Regions from separate parts of the Kitasatospora sp. NPDC091335 genome, predicted to be linked through region 2. Evidence: predicted binding sites of a transcription regulator. Region 2 holds the regulator's gene; the other holds the start of a gene.
The links. The regulator HspR, encoded in region 2, represses chaperone genes until heat shock. The targets are predictions, from matches to a motif close to TTGAGNNNNNNNNNCTCAA.
Positions count from the first base shown of each region.

Region 1: a site for HspR is predicted at 1,656-1,674, ahead of lon (endopeptidase La). Genes of this name have one in related genera too.

Region 1 is NZ_JBIVUM010000004.1:345,116-352,094, forward strand. Features, by position in the region: gene ACIQOW_RS12990 (response regulator transcription factor) at 1-143, opposite strand, end outside; gene ACIQOW_RS12995 (rhomboid-like protein) at 760-1,482, shown strand; gene lon (endopeptidase La) at 1,697-4,096, shown strand; gene ACIQOW_RS13005 (GtrA family protein) at 4,203-4,754, shown strand; gene ACIQOW_RS13010 (ROK family protein) at 4,774-5,988, shown strand; gene ACIQOW_RS13015 (ABC transporter permease) at 6,161-6,979, opposite strand, start outside.
Region 2 is NZ_JBIVUM010000002.1:645,016-651,994, forward strand. Features, by position in the region: gene dnaK (molecular chaperone DnaK) at 1-481, shown strand, start outside; gene grpE (nucleotide exchange factor GrpE) at 478-1,095, shown strand; gene dnaJ (molecular chaperone DnaJ) at 1,259-2,425, shown strand; gene ACIQOW_RS07805 (heat shock protein transcriptional repressor HspR) at 2,433-2,960, shown strand; gene ACIQOW_RS07810 (helix-turn-helix domain-containing protein) at 3,152-4,153, shown strand; gene ACIQOW_RS07815 (hypothetical protein) at 4,783-5,400, shown strand; gene ACIQOW_RS07820 (helix-turn-helix domain-containing protein) at 5,591-6,547, opposite strand; gene ACIQOW_RS07825 (LuxR family transcriptional regulator) at 6,537-6,979, opposite strand, start outside.

The sequences.
Region 1 (6,979 bases), on a different contig from region 2:
GCCACGGCGACCTTGAATCCCTCGGCGCCCAGCCGGGCGGCGATCGACTCGGCGATCGTGGGCTCGTCCTCCACCACCAGGACTCTGCGCTGGCTGCTCACAGTGCCACCGGTGTTGTGGTTGTCCTGCTGAATCTCTGTCACGGTCACGCCACCGCCCCCAGGGCTGCGGGCCGGCCATCTGTGGGGATGGCGGGCTCCGCTCGTAGTCTTGTTCCGTCGTGGACTGTGCCGGGTCCGCCGTCCCGCCGCGCGATCGGGAGCCGAGGACGGATGGTCGGCCGCCCATGTCTCCCGCGCACTTCGCAGCGTACGGACAGTGGATGCTTCCCGGCAGGTGGACCGGACGTTTCCGGCCCGTGGGCCGGCTGTCGGGCCGCCCTCGGACCCACTGCACGAGTGGGCACGGGCCGATACCTTACCCGGCGAATTTTCACCGCGTAACGGTACGTATGCACTCCAGTTGACGCCAAGTCGCCGGTCAGAGGCCCTGCTGTCGCGTTAATGGAGAGAAGGTCTGGACCAATGCCGGGAATCCGGCGGCCCGCCGCGGCGGCGGTCTTCACGGGCTTTTCCCAGGTGCCTCTCAGAACCTCGACGTACGGTGACCGCGACGACACCCGACCGGGCGGAATCCGCAGTGCGGGCCGGTACGTTGGACACCTGGCGGGAGTCGGTGGCTGCGGCGTGGAGCGGAGGCGGCATGGCTGGTCCGGGGCGGGGTGCCGACGGGTTCGGGACCATGGGAGCGCCGTACGGAATGCTCCGTCTCGGCCTGCGCGCCGGTGTCGTGGAGTGGCTGCTGGAACGGATGCCGACACCCCGGCGGACGCCCTTCACGCTCGGATATCTCGCCGTCGTGGGAGCCACCACGACCTTCGCCAGGCTCGCCGATCCGGAACTCGTGCAGCGGTTGCAGGAGGCCTCCAGTTCGGACGGGCACAACCTCCTCCAGCATCCTTTGCGTGCGCTCGTGCTGAGCGGATTCTGGGTGGCCGGCGAGGTGTGGATGCCGTACCTGTGGGGATTCGCCGTCACCCTCGCGCCGCTGGAACGCAGGGTCGGGCCGGCCCGGGCGGCGGCGGTGTTCGCCGCCGGGCACGTCGCGGCGACGCTGCTCTCCCAGGGGGTGGTGATCACCGCGGTGGAGACCGGGCGGATGGCGCCCGAGGCGATGGACTACCTGGACATCGGGGTCAGCTACGGCGTGCTCGCCTGCCTGGGCGCGCTGGCCGGGCTGCTCTCCTGGCGCGGGCGGCTGCTCGCGCTGGGCGGCGCCGGGCTGATGATCGCCGAGCAGATCGCCACCGACAAGGACGTGATCACCGGAGTGGGGCACCCGGCCGCGGTGCTCACCGGGGTCGCGCTGTGGCGCTGGCTGCGCCGGATCGAGCGGCGTCCGCCCCGGCCGCGTCCGGCCGCCGTGACGGCGGCCGCCCCCGCGGCCGGCGGTGCTTCCGCGCGGGTGCGGCCGGCGCGTTGACGCCGCCGCCCGGGCGGGGCCTCCCCGGGGCCGGAGCGTTCACTTCAGGCTCCCTTAAGGCGCGGTCGGTGCTTTCGGTGCTCTTTTGACGGAGCCGGAAGCGGTGCTTCCCGTGCCGAATCGTGTTCGCTCACAGCGAACTGGACGCCGGGAACATCCGGCGCCCGCGAAGCCTTAGTCAGGTCGACTCAACTTCACTGACCGGGGAGAGATCATGGCATCGACGTCCACACCGCTCACCCTGCCCGTACTGCCGCTGGACGACGAGGTCGTCCTGCCGGGCATGGTCGTCCCGCTGGACCTGAAGGACTCCGAGGTGCGCGCCGCGGTCGAGGCCGCCCGCGCGGCGGCCACCGGCTCCGGCAAGCCGCAGGTCCTGCTGGTCCCGCGGATGGACGGCTCGTACGCGGCGGCCGGCACGCTGGCCACCGTGGAGCAGGTCGGCCGGCTGGCCGACGGCGAGCCCGCCGCGTTGGTGCGGGCCGTGCGCCGGGTCAGGATCGGCGTCGGCACCACAGGCCCCGGCGCCGCCCTCTGGGTGGAGACCACGCCCTTCGAGGAGTCCTCGGCCGGGACACCGGTGGCCGGGCGGGCCGCCGAACTGGTCAAGGAGTACAAGGCGCTGTCCACCCAGTGGCTGCGCAGGCGCGGCGCCTGGCAGGTGGTCGACCGGGTGGACCGGATCGAGGGCGTCGGCGAGCTCGCCGACAACATCGGCTACGCCCCCTTCGTCACCCCCGAGCAGAAGCTCAGGGTGCTGCTGGAGGCCGACCAGGTCGCCCGCCTGGAGTACGCGCTGGCCCTGCTGCGCGACCACCTCGCCGAGGAGGAGGTCAACGACACCATCCGCAAGGACGTCGAGGAGGGCGTGGCCAAGCAGCAGAAGGAGTTCCTGCTCCGCCGTCAGCTGGAGGCCGTCCGCAAGGAACTGGCCGAGCTGAACGGCGAACCGGCCGACGAGGAGGGCGACTACCGCGCCCGGGTCGAGGCCGCCGACCTCCCCGCGGGCGTCCGCGAGGCGGCGCTCAAGGAGGTCGACAAGCTGGAGCGCGCCTCCGACCAGTCGCCCGAGGGCTCCTGGATCCGCACCTGGCTGGACACCGTCCTGGAGCTGCCCTGGAACGAGCGCACCGAGGACGCCTACGACATCGCCGGCGCCCGCGCGGTGCTGGACGCCGACCACGCCGGCCTGACCGACGTGAAGGAGCGGATCGTCGAGTACCTGGCCGTCCGCAAGCGCCGCTCGGACCAGGGGCTCGGGGCGGTCGGCGGCCGCCGGGGAGGCGCGGTGCTCGCCCTGGTCGGCCCGCCCGGCGTCGGCAAGACCTCGCTCGGCGAGTCGGTGGCCCGTGCCATGGGCCGCGAGTTCGTCCGGGTCTCGCTCGGCGGCGTCCGGGACGAGGCGGAGATCCGCGGCCACCGGCGCACCTACGTCGGCGCGCTGCCGGGCCGGCTGGTCCGGGCGATCAAGGAGGCCGGCTCGATGAACCCGGTCGTCCTGCTGGACGAGATCGACAAGGTCGGCTCCGACTACCGGGGCGACCCGGCCGCCGCCCTGCTGGAGGTGCTGGACCCGGCACAGAACCACACCTTCAGGGACCACTACCTGGAGGTCGAACTCGACCTCTCCGACGTCGTCTTCCTCGCCACCGCCAACGTGCTGGAGGCCATCCCCGAGCCGCTGCTCGACCGGATGGAGCTGGTCCGGCTGGACGGCTACACCGAGGACGAGAAGGTCGTCATCGCCCGCGACCACCTGCTCCCGCGCCAGCTGGAGAAGGCCGGCCTCGACGCCGGGCAGGTCGGCGTCGACGAGGAGGCGCTGCGCCGGCTCGCGGGGGAGTACACCCGCGAGGCGGGCGTCCGGAACCTGGAGCGCTCGATCGCCCGGGTGCTGCGCAAGATCGCCGCCCAGGCCGAGCTGGGCGAGCGCGAACTGCCCGCCGCGGTCGGCGCGGAGGACCTGCGCGCCCTGATCGGCCGGCCGCACCACGTGCCGGAGTCCGCCCAGGAGCCGGCCGAGCGCCGCACCGCCGTCCCGGGCGTGGCCACCGGCCTCGCGGTGACCGGCGCCGGCGGCGACGTGCTCTACATCGAGGCCTCGCTGGCCGACGCCGAGACCGGCGGCAGCGGGCTGACCCTCACCGGGCAACTGGGCGACGTGATGAAGGAGTCCGCGCACATCGCGCTCTCCTACCTGCGCTCGCGCGGCGCCGAGCTGGAGCTGCCGGTCACCTCGCTGCGCGACCGCGGCGTGCACCTGCACGTCCCGGCCGGGGCCGTCCCCAAGGACGGGCCGAGCGCCGGCATCACCATGACCACGGCGCTGGCCTCGCTGCTCTCCGGCCGCAAGGTGCGCACCGACGTGGCGATGACGGGCGAGGTGTCGCTGACCGGGCGGGTGCTGCCGATCGGCGGGGTGAAGCAGAAGCTGCTCGCCGCGGACCGGGCCGGGATCACCACGGTGGTCATCCCCAAGCGCAACGAGGCCGACCTGGACGACGTCCCGGCCGAGGTGCTGGAGCGGTTCACCGTCCACCCGGTGGCGGACGTGCGGGAGGTGCTGGAGCTGGCCCTGGAGCCGGCCACGGCCGCGGTGCTGGTGGCCGCCTGACCGGTGCCCCGGCCGTCCGACCGGTGCCCTGGGCGCCGGATGGGCGGCCAGGGCACCACCGGCGATCTGGAGGGCCGACGGCATCCCCGCGTGCGAGACTGCGGAGATGCCGTCCCCCACGCAGCGCGCCCTGGCCCGGGTGCCCGACCGGCTGCGCCCCTTCCTGGTGCGGCACCGCCGGCTGGTGAAGTTCCTGCTGGTCGGGAGCGGCTGCTTCGCGCTCACCACGGTGATCGACTTCGAGCTCAAGCTCACCGTGCTGGCGGGCAAACCGGTGGTCGCCCTGACCATCGCGACCGTGATCGGCACCGTCGTCTCGTACGTGCTGAACCGCCGCTGGGCCTTCCGGGCCGACGGCCGGCCGCGCGAGGTGCTGATGTTCGTCCTGGTCAGCGCGGTGGCGATCGCCGTCAACGACCTTCCGCTGGTGGCCTCGCGCTACCTGCTGGACCTGCGCGAGCCGTACACCAGCCCCTTCCGGCAGGAGGTCGCCGACTTCCTCAGCGGGATGGTCGTCGGCACCTTCGTGGCGATGCTGTTCCGCTACTGGGCGATGCGGCGGTGGGTCTTCGTCCCGCTCGCCGGGCCCGCCCTGGCGGCGGCGGTGCCCCAGGAGCCCGGTCACGCGGCACCCGAGCTGCCACGGGACGTGCCGTGAAGGGGACGGGGTGAGCCTCATGCGCGAGCCGGACGCGGTCCGGACCGGGCCCGCCAGCCAGCAGGGGATGCGCCGGGCCAACCTGGCCCTGGTGCTCGGGATGATCGCGAGCGGCCCGCGCTCGCGCGCCGAGGTGGCCGCCGGGACGGGGCTGACCAGGGCCGCCGTCTCCTCCCTCGCCGAACAGCTGATCACCGCGGGCCTGGTGGTCGAGGAGGGCCCCGCCACGCCCAGCGGCAAGGTCGGCCGCCCGGGCACCGCGCTCGGCCTCAACCCGGCCGGGCCCTGCGGCCTCGGCGCCGAGATCGGGGTGCGGCACCTGGGCGCCTGCGTGGTCGACCTGCGCGGGGAGGTCCGCGCCTGGCGGCGCCGGGAGGTCTCCAACCACGACCGCGAGCCCGCCGCCGTCATGGCGGACCTCGCCCACCTGCTGAGCGGGGCCGTCACCGAGGCGGGGCTGAGCCCGGCCGGGCTCACCCTGGCCGTGCCCGGGCTGGTCGGCGGCACCGACGGAGTGCTCCGGCGGGCCGCGAACCTGGGCTGGCAGGACGTCCCGCTGGCCGCGGGACTGCGCCCGGCGCTGCGGGCGGCCGGGGGCGGCCTGGCCGGGCTGCCGATCGAGGCGGACAACGAGGCCAACCTCGGCGGCCTGGCCGAGCGCTGGCTGGGCGCGGGCCCGGAGGACTTCCTGTACGTCTCCGCCGAGGCCGGGGTCGGCGCGGCGATCGTGGTCGGCGGCCGGCTGCTGCGCGGGGCGGGCGGCTTCGCCGGCGAGTTCGGCCACGTGCCGGTCCACCCCGGAGGGCCCCGCTGCGCCTGCGGGGCGGCCGGCTGCCTGGAGCAGTACGCGGGCGAGGCGGCGGTGCTGCGGGCGGCCGGTCTGGCCGGCGCCCGGGGCGACTGGGTGAAGCTGCTCGCCGACCGCGCCGGGGCCGGGAACGCGGCGGCCAGGGCGGCACTGGCCGGGGCCGGCACGGCGCTCGGCACCGCGGCCGCCGGCGCGGTGAACCTGCTGGACCCGGCGGAGGTGGTGCTGGGCGGCGGCTACGCCAGGCTGGCGCCCTGGCTGCTGCCCGCGATGCGGGCCGAGCTGGCCGCCAGGGTGACGGTGCGGCCGTGGTCCGACGACCGGCTGACCGTTTCCCGGCTGGGCCGCCGGGGCCCGCTGCTGGGTGCGGCGGTGCGGGTCGTCCGGGCCGTCGTCGCCGAGCCGGGGCCGTTCACGGCGGCGTGACGGCCTGACTGCCTGACTGCCTGACGGTTTGAGGGCGGGACGGCGGGACGGCCGGGGGACGGGCCCTCGGACGCCCGGGACGGGCCCGGACGGGCCGCACAGGCACACCCCGGACGCGCCGAGCCCCCGGCCGCGGTGGCCGGGGGCTCGGCGGAGTCGGGTACGGGGCGGCTCAGGCCTCGACGGCGGCCGGCGCGTCACCCTCGGAACGCCCGCGCCGCAGCACGGCCAGCAGGGCGATGCCGATGCCGACCAGTGCCCAGACCACCATGACCAGGATCGGCAGCCCCAGGTTGGTGGAGCCGAAGTAGGCGATCGACTTGGTGGCGGTGGTGCCGGCGCCGTTGGGGATCCACGAGCCGATGGCCCGCCAGAACGGCGGCGTCATCGGCGCCGGGTAGACCCCGCCCGCGCTCGGGTTGCCGAGCACCACGAAGATCAGCACCGCGACGCCGATGCCGAGGATGTCGAACAGGCACTGGAGCGCCATGGTGAAGGCGCCGACGGTGAACACCACCAGGGCGCCGATGGCGCTGAGGCCGAGGACCGAGCCGGGCAGCGCGTCCAGCACCGGTCCGGCGATCACCGTGCCGAGCAGGCCGGCTCCGATCGAGTAGACCGCGAGGACGCCGAGGCGGATCAGCAGACGGTGGGTGTTGGCCGGCTTGGAGCCCGCGCTGATGCCCAGGATCGAGGCGACCAGGTAGCCGCCGACGCACCAGCCGATGACCAGGTAGAACGCGGAGAGGCCGTTGTTGTCGCCCTTGGCGAGCGGCACCACGTCCTGGACCTTGACGGTCCGGCCCTGGCTCTGGTCGATCGCGGTGGTGATGCTCTCGGCGGCCTTGGCGGCGGCGGTGCCGCGGGCGTTGCCGACCAGCAGGGTGTCCTGGGTGGAGGCCGGGTCCACGACCAGCGCGGCGTAGAGCTTCTGGTCCTTGATCAGCTGGGTCGCCGTCTCGGCGTCCGGCGCGGTGCTGGCCCGGACGGC
Region 2 (6,979 bases):
CATCATGCACGTCGGTGCCAAGGACCTCGGCACCGGCAAGGAGCAGAAGATGACCGTCACCGGCGGCTCCTCGCTGCCGAAGGACGAGGTCGACCGGATGCGCCGCGAGGCCGAGCAGTACGCCGAGGACGACCACAAGCGCCGCGAGTCCGTGGAGACCCGCAACTCCGCCGAGCAGCTCGTCTACTCGACCGAGAAGTTCATCGCCGACAACGCCGACAAGCTGCCGGCCGACGTCAAGGCCGAGGTCGAGACCGCCATCGGCGAGCTCAAGGAGGCCCTGAAGGGCGAGGACATCGCGAAGATCCGCGAAGCCTCGGAGAAGGTCTCCACCACCGCGCAGAAGCTCGGCCAGGCGCTGTACGCCAACGCCGACGCCGCCGGTGCCGCCCCCACCGGTGACTCCGCCCAGGCCAAGGACGACGACGTCGTCGACGCCGAGATCGTGGACGACGAGAAGCCCAAGGGCGGTGCGGCATGACGGACAAGCCGCAGGGCGGCAAGCCCGGCGACGACTCCGCCGCCGAAGAGGCCGTGATCAAGGCTGCCGAGGAGGCCGCCGCCGGTGGCTCCGGGGAGTCCGGTTCGGAGGACCTCGCCGCCGCCAAGCGCGAGCTCTCCGAGCGCACCGGTGACCTCCAGCGCCTCCAGGCCGAGTACCAGAACTACCGCAAGCGGGTCGAGCGCGACCGGCTGACCGTCCGCGAGATCGCCGTCTCCAACATCCTGGAGTCGCTGATCCCGGTCCTGGACGACATCGGCCGCGCCCGTGAGCACGGCGAGGTGACGGGCGGCTTCAAGTCCGTCGCCGAGTCGCTGGAGACGGTCGTCGCCAAGCTGGGCCTCCAGCAGTTCGGCAAGGAGGGCGAGCCCTTCGACCCGACCATGCACGAGGCGCTGATGCACAGCTACTCCTCGGACGTCACCGAGGACACCTGCGTGCAGGTCCTCCAGCCCGGCTACCGCATCGGCGAGCGGATCATCCGCCCGGCGATGGTGGCCGTCGCGGAACCGCAGCCCGGCAGCCAGGCGTCCTCGGACGCCGAGGCGAAGTCCGCCGACCCGGACAAGTCCGACGGTGGCTCGGACAGCTGACAACCTGTGACAGCTGGAACCCAGTGACAGCTGACACCCAGTGCGCTGCGGAGTCGTACGCCGGCAAGTACGGCGGCCGGCTCCGCAGCGCGCTGTCGACGGTCGTTCGCTCAGCGCCTGTTGACAGCTCTGTGACTATGGACATCGGGAGGTGGCGGAAGCCATGAGTGGCAAGGACTTTGTCGAGAAGGACTACTACAAGGTCCTCGGCGTGCCCAAGGACGCCACCGCCACCGAGATCAAGAAGACCTACCGCAAGCTCGCGCGCGAGTTCCACCCCGACGCCAACACGGGTGACCCCAAGGCCGAGGAGCGGTTCAAGGACATCTCCGAGGCGTACGACGTCCTCTCCGACGAGAAGCGCCGCAAGGAGTACGACGAGGCCCGCAGCCTCTTCGCCAACGGCGGCTTCCGGGCCGGCGGCGGCCCCGGCGGCACCGGCAGCTACAGCTTCGACTTCGGCGACCTCTTCAGCGGCCAGCAGGGCGGCGGCGGGGGCGGCGGAGGCGGGCTCGGCGACGTCTTCGGCGGCCTCTTCAACCGCGGCGGCACCCGGCAGGCCCCGCCCAGGCGCGGCGCCGACGTCGAGACCGAGGTGACGCTCTCCTTCGAGGAGGCGGTCGACGGCGCGACCGTCCCGCTGCGGATGACCAGCCAGGCCCCGTGCCGTCACTGCAACGGCAGCGGCGCCAAGTCCGGCACCACCCCGCGGGTCTGCCCGACCTGTGTCGGCGCGGGCACCGTCAGCCGCGGCCAGGGCGCCTTCGCGCTCTCCGAGCCGTGCAAGGACTGCCGCGGCCGGGGCATGATCGTCGACGACCCGTGCCCCGACTGCCACGGCAGCGGCCGGGCCAGCTCGGCCCGCACCATGCAGGTCCGCATCCCGGCCGGCGTCCAGGCCGACCAGCGCATCCGGCTCAAGGGCAAGGGCGCCCAGGGCGAGCGCGGCGGACAGCCCGGCGACCTCTACGTCACCGTGCACGTCGACCCGCACCCGGTCTTCGGGCGCAAGGGCGACAACCTCACGGTCACCGTCCCGGTCACCTTCCCCGAGGCGGCGCTCGGCGCCACCATCGAGGTGCCCACCCTGAACGGCCCCGCCGTGAAGCTCAAGCTCCCCCCGGGCAGCGCCAACGGCCTCACCATGCGCGCCCGCGGCAAGGGTGCCACCCGCAAGGACGGCACCCGCGGCGACCTCCTCGTCACCGTCGAGGTCGTGGTGCCCCAGCAGGTCGCCGGCGACGCGCTGAACGCCCTGGAGCAGTACCGCGAGGCCACCGCCTCCGACGATCCGCGAGCCGCCCTGTTCCGGGCGGCGAAGGGAGCGTGACGACCAGATGTCCCCGATGAACCCGATCGATCCCGACACCCCGATCGGCCCCGGCGTCGGCGAGGGCCTGCCCGGTGCCGGCCCGCGCCGCACCCGCCGGGCCGCGGCCCCGCCGCAGTACGTCCTCACCGAGGACACCCCGGTGTACGTCATCTCCGTGGCCGCCGAACTGTCCGGGCTGCATCCGCAGACCCTGCGCCAGTACGACCGCCTCGGCCTGGTCTGCCCCGACCGCACCGCGGGCCGCGGCCGCCGCTACTCCGCGCGCGACATCCAGCAGCTGCGCGAGGTCCAGCGGCTCTCCCAGGACGAGGGCATCAACCTGGCGGGCATCAAGCGGATCATCGAGCTGGAGAACCAGGTCTCCGCCCTCCAGTCCCGCGTCGCGGAACTGGTCGACTCCCTGGAGGGCGCCGCCAGCGCCCTGCGGCAGCGCGAGGCCGCCGTCCACGCCTCCTACCGCCGTGACCTCGTCCCGTACCAGCCCCCCACCCCGCAGTCCAGCGCCCTCGTCGTCTGGCGCCCCAGGCGCTGACCGGGCCACCCACCGAGCCGCCGGCCCCTCCTCTCGGGGGGTGCCGGCGGCTCGGTGTTGGTGAGAGAGTGTCGCTCTGGCGATCGGCCAAGCTCGGGAGAGACCGGCGATCTCATCATCAGCAATGGTCACGCGCCCTAGGATCTGCTGGGACGGGTCACGGCGGGTTGGGTCAACGGCAAGGAGCCGGCATGAGTGGACGAGCTCAATTCGGCCCCATCACGAGTGGGGGGCCGATACTTTCCGCGGAAGCTCGTGCGCTTTTCCTGCACATCATCAGGACCGGCGGGAGTACGTCGAAAGAGGTCCCGGCCCCGGGTGAATCGGGTCCGCTGGACGAATTGATCAGAATAGGCCTTCTGGTCCCTGACCTCGACGCGCCGGACAGCCTGATCGCCATCGACCCGACCCAGCTTTCGGAGAGCCTCAGCAGCACCTGGCAGCGACAGGCGCTCGAGCTTCTCACCCGGGCCGTCGCCCTGCCGACCGAACTGAGCGAACTCGCCCAGGAGTTTCACACGCCCGGACAGGTCGGCGGCTCGATCGAGTATGTCCATGGCAAAGTGCTGATAAATCAGAAGATGCAGCAGTACGCCGACGCGGGCGCCGAGGAGGCGCTGGCACTCCAGCCAGGGGGTCCACGGCCTCCCGAGCTCCTGGCCTCGGTGATCGACCGGGACCTCGCCATGCTGGGCAACGGCACGAAGATCCGGACGATCTACCACGCCAGCACGCGTTACCACCAGCCCACCCGGGACTACGTCACACGCCTGGCCAAGGCCGGCGGCCAGTACAGAACCCTTGACGAGCCCTATACCCGGCTCATCGTCATAGACCGGAAGATGGCCGTCATCCCGGTCGCGCACGACTTGAACATGGCGGCCTTCATCCACGAACCCGCGGTGGCCACCTACCTCGCCGAGCAGGTCTTCGAGCCGAGCTGGAGCCGCGCCCTCGACTTCGACGGGGACCGCGCCGTCCCCCAGCAGGTCGTCTCGCGGCTTCGCCAGACGATCATCGATCTACTGCTGGCGGGAACCAATCACAGAGTCATCGCGAGACGCCTGGGAATCAGCGAACGCACCCTGGCCCGCCATATCGCCGAGATGCGCGAGGAGCACAATGTGGACTCCTTGTTCCAACTCGGATACGCGCTCGCGCGGGCTGAATCCACAAACGGGAACCATCCGTAGAGACATGCCCGCGCCAGCGGCGCGTCGGATCAGTGGCGGGTAAAAACGCGCCGGCCGCCCACCTGCGAATACGTTTCCCGCGGACGAGGAAGTCCGGGGAAGTCTCGCATCAGTGCCGGTCGGCACACGCGGTCAGCCCCAGCTGATGTCGTCGAGGACGGAGACAGCGGCAACGGCCGACGAGTCGGGCGCCGCCTGCCCGTGGTCGACCGCGAGATACCCGCCGAGCAATGCAGCCGCACCGACAACCAGAGGCAGGACCGCGTTACGGACGAAACGGCACAAGTGAGACATGCCCACCCCTTCTGTCATCTGCGTCGAACGCAGCGCCTAGACAAAACTTACCGACCACATGTTGCCGCAGGGTGCACGAGCCTGCCAATAGCTGCACGCCTGAGAACGCGTCATCTCCCTGCCAGGCATCCATATGACACCGGGAAGCCCTGGACGGGGCAGGTGCCACAGATGGACGATCAGTTCGCCCCCGATAGTCCAGCACCAGTTGACAATTCTGTTGCTGTACTGTCAATTCTCCCAACAATCGGGGCATCGGACTACTTGAAGCAGCAACCACTCTCCACGCCTGCCGACGCACTTTTCAACCCGGTCGGCCTTTCCCCGGAGTCGACATGACCGAGCCCTACCTGCGTCACCACGACAGCCAGGCCCCTGAGGGTCGGCGTGCACGTGTGTTCCTGGCCGCGCCGCTGATGCGGCTGACCGGGCCGGCCGACAGCGTGGTGACGCTCGCCAGCCGGACGCGGCTGACGACGCTCCGCACCACCCTCCTCCGCAGCGGTGCCGCCGTGTACAGCGCGCACCACAGCGACGCCTGGACCATCTCCGGCCGCGCGCCGGAGCCGCGCGTTCCGTCCGACTTCCGCGCCCTCCAGTCCGCCGACCTGGTGTTCGCCTACGTCGGGGCCCCCCTCTCGGCCGGCGTGAGCCTGGAGCTCGGCTGGGCGTCGGCGCTGCGCAAGCCGATCGTCCTCCTGGTCGACGAGGCCATCACCCACAACCCGCTGATCGCCACCATCGAGCAGGTCGCCCCCGTCCTGCCGCTGGTCTTCGACGACACCTGGTCGCAGGAGGCCCTCAACCACACGGTCGAGACCGCGCTCGACTGGGCCGGCATGGCGCTCTCCCTGCGCGAGGGCTTCTGGACCGCCCCCGGCGAGCAGTTCAGCGTCCCCCGGCAGCAGCCCCCGGTCCCCGGCTACTGGCCGACCGGCGCCGCCACCGGCTGAACGGCGGCTGCCCACCGGGCTCTCCCGCCCGGGCTCCCCGCGGCTGCCGGCCCGGCCGGAACAGCGTCTCCGCGTCGTACGAGTCCCGCGGCCGGGCGAACCGGCCCGCCACCGCACGTTCCCCGAGGCACCGGCCGCTCGCGCCGGCACGCCGGGTGAGGCGCTGGACGAACAACGGGGTGGCGGAGTGTCAGTCATGGCGCTCGCCCCGCAGCTGCCAGCCGAGGTGGAAGAGGGTCCGGGCGCCGTAGCGGTCGCGCAGCCGGGAGATGTGGGCCGCGACGGTACGTTCGCTCACACCCAGCCGGGTCGCGACGGCGCGCTGGGTGAGACCGCGGGCGAGCAGCCGGCCGATCCGGACGGTGGTGGCGGGCGGCGGGTCGAGGTGACGGCCGACGGGTGCGGCGCGGGCCCAGTCGCGTTCGAACTGGGCGACCAGGTAGGCCACGGTGGTGGGGTCGGTGAGGAAGGCGGCACGGCTGCGGTCCTCCGCGGCGGGGATGACCGCCACCGCACGGTCGAAGACCAGCACCCGCTCGTACGGTTCGGTGAGGACCCGGACCTGGGCGCCCTGCCCGGCGCGCAGCGCGATCTGGCTCTGCACGGCGGGATCGGCGACGGTGGCCGGCTGGTAGACGGTGCGCAGTGAGCAGCCCCGGCGGAGCAGCGAGAGGTCCTGGGCGAGGGCCATCCTGAGGGCTTCGAGCGGACGCGGGCCGGGCTGGGCGGCCAGGACCTCCTCCCGGCACTCCGAGACGAGTTCGGTGACCCGTCGGCGGACGTCGGCGGCGTCGTCGACGGTGTCGGCCGGACCGGAGGTGCCGGGGTCGACGGCCGGCGCACACCGGTCCGGGTGGCGGGCCGTGTCGTAGGCGCGGGCGAGCGGCCCGAGGGTGCCGGGGAGCCGCTCGGCGTGCAGCAGCAGGCGGACGGCGCGGGAGCGCAGTTCGAAGCCGATGCGGTCGACCTGGGCCCGCGGGTCGGCGGCGGTCCAGCCGGTGGCGGTGGGGGCGAGCAGGCCGCGGGCGACGAGGGCGGCCAGGGTGGGACGGTCGGCGGGGGCGAGGTCCTCGGGGCGCAGCCGCCCGCCGCCGCGGACCGCGGCGAGGTAGAGGGCCCGTTCGGCCTGGCCCGGCTCATCGGTCATCGCGGGCGCCCCGCATCAGCCAGCCGAGCTGGAAGAGGGTCTGGGCGCCGTAGCGGTCGCGCAGCCGGGAGATGTGGCCGGCGACGGTGCGTTCGCTCAGGCCGAGCCTGGTGGCGACGGCGCGCTGGGTGAGACCGCGGGCGAGCAGCCGGCCGACCCGGTCGGGGATGGTCCTGGCGGCTCCCTGGCCGGGGGTGGCGGTCTCGGTGGTCTCGGCGCGCGCCCAGTCGCGTTCGAAGGTGCCGACCAGGTAGGTGATGGTGGCCGGGTCGCTGATGAAGGCGGCGGTGCTGTTGTCGTCGTTGGCGGAGATCACGGCGACGGACCGGTCGAAGACGATCAGCCGCTGGAAGGGCTCGTCGAGCACGCGGATGAGCGAGCCGTGCCGGGTGACCTCCTCGGCGTAGGCGCGGGCCGGCGGGTCGGCGAGGG